Regions from separate parts of the Pseudomonas sp. 20P_3.2_Bac5 genome, predicted to be linked through region 1. Evidence: predicted binding sites of a transcription regulator. Region 1 holds the regulator's gene; the other holds the start of a gene.

The links. The regulator sigma-54, encoded in region 1, starts transcription at its own class of promoters, with help from an activator protein. The targets are predictions, from matches to a motif close to ANTGGCATNNANNTTGCTNT.
Region 2: nirB (nitrite reductase large subunit NirB) is a predicted target of sigma-54. The motif match lies at 1,499-1,518, and genes of this name have one in related genera.

What each region holds. Positions count from the first base shown of each region.
Region 1 covers NZ_JANLOA010000137.1:96,349-99,673, forward strand. The annotation lists gene rapZ (RNase adapter RapZ) at 1-325, opposite strand, end outside; gene ptsN (PTS IIA-like nitrogen regulatory protein PtsN) at 328-792, opposite strand; gene hpf (ribosome hibernation-promoting factor, HPF/YfiA family) at 805-1,113, opposite strand; gene NTD88_RS28085 (RNA polymerase factor sigma-54) at 1,195-2,688, opposite strand; gene lptB (LPS export ABC transporter ATP-binding protein) at 2,866-3,325, opposite strand, start outside.
Region 2 covers NZ_JANLOA010000131.1:7,387-10,711, forward strand. The annotation lists gene nirB (nitrite reductase large subunit NirB) at 1-1,346, opposite strand, end outside; gene NTD88_RS26005 (bifunctional nitrate reductase/sulfite reductase flavoprotein subunit alpha) at 1,651-3,325, opposite strand, start outside.

The DNA.
Region 1 (3,325 bases):
GGTGGCGTCGACGGGTCTCCGAAAAACGCTTGAGCAGGGTTTCTTCATCGGCGTCGAGATACAGCACATCGCACTGGATATGGCGCGCACGCGCGTCGTCCAGCAGTTCCGGAAAGCGTGTCAGGTGGCTCGGCAGGTTGCGCGCGTCGATGGACACCGCGACCCGCGGCTGCAGCAATTCGGTATTGATCAGGGCGCTTTCCGCCAACTGCGGGAGCAGGCCGGCGGGGAGGTTGTCGATGCAGTAGAAGCCGTTGTCCTCAAGAACGTCGAGGGCGGTGCTCTTGCCCGAGCCGGATCGGCCGCTGACGATGACGAGGCGCATGCTCAGGGCTCGTTCTGCACGTCCAGGACGACCTGGTACAGGGCGGTACTGCTGTTGGCCGCACGAAGCCGGTCGCGGACATCCTTGCGATCGAGCATGCTGGCAATCTGGCGCAACAGTTCAAGGTGGGCGTCGGTGGCAGCCTCGGGCACCAGCAGAACGAACAGCAGGTCTACCGGGGCGCCATCGATGGCGTCGAAATCTATGGGGGCATCCAGGTGAAGCAATGCGCTGACAGGGCTTGCACAGCCCTTGAGGCGGCAATGGGGAATGGCGATGCCATTGCCAAATCCTGTCGACCCGAGTTTTTCTCGGGCAATCAGGGCTTCATAAACGGTCTGGCCGTCCAGATCAGGAACTTCTTTCCCGATCAGGTTGCCGATCTGTTCAAGTGCGCGCTTTTTACTGCCACCCGGCACGTTCACGAGGGAACGGCCGGGGGTCAGGATGGATTCAAGTCGGATCATGGATGAGGGGGATCAGCGTGCAGCCGTACCTTGCAGCAGGCTTTGCTGTTTTTCCTTGTGTTTTTTCAGTTGACGGTCGAGCTTGTCGGCCAAGGAGTCGATCGCGGCATACATGTCTGCATCTTCGGCGTTTGCTACCACTTCACCACCGGGAATCTGCAGGGTGGCCTCCACTTTCTGCTGGAGTTTCTCGACCTTCATGATCACCTGCACATTGGTGATCTTGTCGAAATGACTTGCTACACGCTTGAGCTTCTGCTCGACATAGTCGCGCAGCGGCGGAGTGACTTCTACATGATGTCCACTGATGTTGACTTGCATACTGCTTCTCCTTTGTTGCCGTGCATAAAGAGGCAGGTGTTGCGCCTGCCACTGAATTGCGATGGCACACCTCAGGGAAGGTCACATCAATCGCTTGCGCTCACTCGACGGTGCGATGCCGAGGGATTCGCGGTACTTGGCGACGGTGCGACGTGCTACCTGGATGCCTTGTGCCTCCAGTAAACCAGCGATCTTGCTGTCACTCAATGGCTTTTTCTGATTTTCCGCGGCAACCAGTTTTTTGATGATTGCGCGGATCGCTGTGGACGAGCATTCACCGCCTTCGGAGGTGCTGACGTGGCTGGAGAAAAAGTACTTCAGCTCATAGATTCCGCGGGGCGTGTGCATGTATTTCTGCGTGGTGACCCGGGAAATCGTCGATTCGTGCATGCCCACTGCTTCAGCGATGTCGTGCAGTACCAGCGGTTTCATCGCCTCGTCGCCATGGTCGAGGAAGCCGCGCTGGTGTTCGACGATCTGGGTCGCCACCTTCATCAGCGTCTCGTTGCGGCTTTGCAGGCTTTTGATGAACCAGCGGGCTTCTTGCAGCTGGTTGCGCATGAAGGTGTTGTCGGCGCTGGTGTCGGCGCGGCGTACGAAGCCGGCATATTGCGGGTTGACCCTCAGGCGCGGTACCGCTTCCTGGTTCAGCTCCACCAGCCAGCGATCGCTGTCCTTGCGCACGATCACGTCGGGAACCACGTATTCGGGTTCGCTCGACTCGATCTGCGAGCCAGGGCGTGGATTCAGGCTCTGGACCAGTTCGATCACCTGGCGCAGCTCGTCTTCCTTGAGCTTCATGCGGCGCATCAACTGGCTGTAGTCGCGGCTGCCGAGCAGGTCGATGTAATCGCTGACCAGCCGCTTGGCCTCGGCCATCCACGGTGTGTTGGCGGGCAGTTGGCGCAATTGCAGCAACAGGCATTCGCCCAGGTTGCGTGCGCCGATACCGGCGGGTTCGAACTGCTGGATGCGGTGCAGGACGGCTTCGATCTCGTCCAGTTCGATATCCAGTTCAGGGTCGAAGGATTCGCAGACTTCTTCCAGCGTCTCGTCGAGGTAGCCCTGGTTGTTGATGCAGTCGATCAGGGTTACAGCGATCAGTCGGTCGGTGTCCGACATCGGTGCCAGGTTCAACTGCCAGAGCAGGTGGCTTTGCAGGCTCTCGCCGGCCGATGTGCGGGTGGTGAAGTCCCACTCGTCATCGTCGTTGCTGGGCAGGCTGCTGGCGCTGGTCTGGTAGATGTCTTCCCAGGCGGTATCGACCGGAAGTTCGTTGGGGATGCGCTCGTTCCATTCGCCTTCTTCGAGGTTTTCCACAGTCGGCGCGGATTGCTCGAAGCTGCTCTCCTGGGACTCGGCAACAGGCTTGGACTCGGCGTTGTCGGCCATCGGATCGCTGTTGTCGAAGTCTTCGCCTTCTTCCTGGCGCTCGAGCATCGGGTTGGACTCCAGGGCTTCCTGGATTTCCTGCTGCAGATCCAGTGTGGAGAGCTGGAGCAAACGGATAGCCTGTTGCAACTGCGGGGTCATCGTCAGTTGCTGGCCCATTCTTAGGACGAGCGATGGTTTCATGGCTGGGGCTTAACACCTTATTCGCCGGCGCGCATGCGCCATCAACTACAGGGGCGCGCGGGCGCCAATTCTAAGCAAGATATATGCCTGAAACTGTAGCGTTTGCCTAGAGCGCTGTAACAATTAAGCCGCAATCGTGGCTGAATCGCAGCGCTCGGACCACTCCGATACGCGAGCCTACAGACGGAACTCGTGGCCCAGGTACACCTCTTTGACGAGCTGGTTGGCCAGGATGGTTTCCGAGTCGCCTTCGGCGATCAGTTGGCCATCGTTGACGATGTAAGCGGTTTCACAGATATCCAGCGTTTCACGGACGTTGTGGTCAGTGATCAGAACGCCAATGCCCTTGGCTTTCAGGTGGTGGATGATCTGCTTGATGTCGCCGACCGAGATCGGGTCGACACCGGCGAAGGGTTCATCGAGCAGGATGAACTTCGGTGCGGTAGCCAGGGCGCGGGCAATTTCCACGCGACGACGCTCGCCGCCGGACAGGCTCATGCCGAGGTTGTCGCGGATGTGGCTGATGTGGAATTCCTGCAGCAGGCTTTCCAGCTCCTTGCGGCGCCCTTCGCGATCCAGTTCGTTGCGGGTCTCCAGGATCGCCATGATGTTGTCGGCCACCGACAGCTTGCGGAAG
Region 2 (3,325 bases), on a different contig from region 1:
TCGCCGCAGCCGCTGTCGATGGCGGCGCAGACCGCGCCTTTGCTGACGTTGTGGCAGGAGCAGATGGTCGCCGTATCCGGCAGCGCGTCGGCGCCGAGGGCCGGGGCGCCGGCCGATTGCGGCAGGATCAGCGACGACGGATCGGCCGGCACCGCGATGCCGTTCTGCACGTATTGCAGCAGGGTGTCGTAATAGCTGTTGTCGCCCACCAGCACCGCACCGATCACCCGCTTGCCGCTGGGGTCCAGCACCAGCCGGCGGTAAGCGCTGCCGGCCTCGTCGATAAAGCGATAGCTGCGCGCACCGGGCGTGGCGCCGTGGGCGTCGCCGATGGAGCCGACGTCCACGCCGAGCAGCTTGAGCTTGGTGGACATGTCGGCGCCCTCGAAGGCGCTGAACGACTGCCCCGCCAGTGCCGCCGCGAGGTTGCGGGCCATGTTGTAGCCGGGCGCCACCAGACCAAAGACGCTGCCGTTCCAGGACGCGCATTCGCCAATGGCGTAGATGCGCGGGTCGCTGGAGCGGCATTCGCCGTCGATGACCACGCCGCCGCGCGGCGCGATCTCCAGGCCGCAACCACGGGCCAGAGCGTCCTGCGGCCGGATGCCGGCGGAGAACACGATCAGGTCGGTCTCAAGGCTCTCGCCGCCGTCGAAGTTCATGCGGTAGCGGTAGTCCTGGCCCTCGACGATCGCCTGGGTCGCCCGCGAGGTGTGCACGCCGACGCCCAGCGCCTCGATCTGCGCACGCAGGGCCGCGCCGCCTTCGCTGTCCAATTGCACCGGCATCAGCCGCGGCGCGAATTCCACCACATGGGCTTCCAGGCCGAGGGACTTGAGCGCGTTGGCCGCCTCCAGCCCGAGCAGGCCCCCGCCCACCACCACGCCGCGCCGGGCGTTGGTGGCGGCGTCGCGGATGGCGTCAAGGTCATCGAGGGTCCGGTAGACCAGGCGCGCTGCGCCTTCCGAACCCTGGATCGGCGGCACGAAGGGATAGGAGCCGGTGGCCAGGATCAGCCGGTCGTAGGGGTAACGGCCCTCGGCCGTCACCACCTCGCGGCGCTCACGGTCCAGTTCCAGCACCGTCTCGCCCAGGTGCAGTGCAATGCCATGCTCGGCGTACAACCCCGCCTCGCCCAGCGCCAGCGCCTCGGCGTCGCTGCCACTGAAATACTCCGACAGGTGCACCCGGTCGTAGGCGCGCTGACGCTCTTCGCCAAACACCCGCACCTCGAAACGGGCCAGGGCGCCGCGCTCGATCAGTTGTTCGACGCAATGGTGGCCCACCATGCCGTTGCCGACGATGACCAGCTTTTCTCGTTGTTCGATGGACGCGATGGCGTTCATGTCCGGATCCTCACGGTGCGGGGCGTACCCCGAAAAAAACACAAAAAAAGGCGCCTGGAGCCGAAGCTCCAGGCGCCTTTGCCTGGTCTTGAATCGTTATGTAGTCCGTAGCGGTGATCGACGTTGACCACCCGGGACGTTGTGGAGTTGTAAAAGCAGGGAGTGTGCCAAGTAGGGAAATCAGGGAAATTGCAGAGAAACCGTGGGGAAATCGAACCACGCTGGTGCAATTCATTCCAGAGGTGAACCCTAATGGGGCTGCTTCGCGAGCAAGCTCGCTCCTACCGAGTTGGCCCGGTTGGCCTCAATAGACATCCCGCAGATAACGCTTGTCCCGCCCCATCTGCGCGACATAGAGCGCAGCATCCTCGGCACTCATCCCACCCTGCACGGCGATCACCTCTTTCAGCGCGGCATCCACATCCTTGGCCATTCGCGCCCCATCGCCACACACATAGAAGCAGGCGCCCTCTTCCAGCCATTGCCACAACAGCGCGCCCTGTTCACGCATGCGCTGTTGCACGTAGATCTTTTCCGCTTGATCCCGCGAAAACGCCGTATCCAGTCGAGTCAGAACACCGCTCTCACACCACGCCATCAGCTCATCGCGGTAGTAAAAATCACAGGCCTCCCGCTGCTCACCGAAGAACAGCCAGTTACGCCCCTTGGCCTGCCGCGCCTCCCGCTCCTGCAGAAACGCGCGAAACGGCGCAATCCCGGTGCCGGGGCCGACCATGATCACCGGCACGCCATCATCCGCCGGCAACCGAAAACTCGCCGACGGCTGCGGGAAAATCTGCACCCTCACGTTATCGGCGCGATCCGCGAGGTAGCTGGAGCAAACGCCTTTGCGCTGACCAAAGCGCACGGCGGACATGGTCAGGTGCACCTGCGTCGGGTGCAGCTTCGGGCTGGAACTGATGGAGTACAGCCGCGGCTGCAACGGTTTGAGCAGCGCCAGACACTCTGTCTGGGAAAGGTTCAAGGGAAATTCTGCGAGCAGATCGACCAACTGCCGTCCCCAGAGCCAGTCATTCAACGCGGCCTTGTCACCGGGCAGCCCGGACACTTTGGCCAACACCTGCGGCGTGATGCGGGTGATATCCAGGTGCTCGCCCAGCGCGACAGCCAGCGGCATCGGTTCCTTGAGATTGACCACCGCATCACCGTCCAGCCCGCTGCAACGCAGGAACTCCTCCACCAGTTGCGGACAGTTGCGCGGCCAGACACCCAGCGCATCGCCCGCCTGGTAACTCAGCCCGCTGTCGCCAAGGTCAAAGACGATCTGCCGGGTTTCCTTGCTCGCCCCCGGCCCATTGAGCACGCGGTTTTCCAGCAGTTGCGCGGGCAGCGGATGGCTTTTGCCGAACGCCGGCTTTGCCACCTCGGCGACCGGCACCGGCGCTTCGGCGAGTTTTGCCGTCAGCGCCTGCAGCCAACTGGCGAAGGGCTCATCGAAATCCGGCTCGCAATCGACCCGTTCCAGCAGGCGCTCGCCACCCAGTTCAGTCAGACGCTGATCAAGTTTTCGCCCGAAACCGCAGAACTGGTCGTAGCTGGAATCGCCCAGGGCCAGCACTGCATAAGGTCGCTTCGCCCAGGCGGCGTCATCCTGCAGCGCCTGCCAGAAGGTGGTGGCGCTGTCGGGCGCTTCGCCATCGCCGAAGGTGCTGGTGATCAACAATAAGCTGGCGGCTTCGCCGACCTGCGCCGGCTTCGCCGCTTCCATGCAGTCCAGGTGCACGCTCAGCCCCGCCTCCCGCAGGTGGCTGGCGCAACGTTCGGCGAGGGTCTGGCTGTTGCCGGTCTGGGAGGCCCAGAGCACCAGGTGCGAGGGCTTTTGCTCAATCGCCGCGAGCTCGCTGCGCCCGCTGCTGGCCGGCGCCTCACCGCGGGAATACATCCCGGCCAGCAGCCCATCGACAAACAGGCGCCGCGCCGGGGCGAGGGGTGCATTGGCGGGCAGTACCGGCACTCCA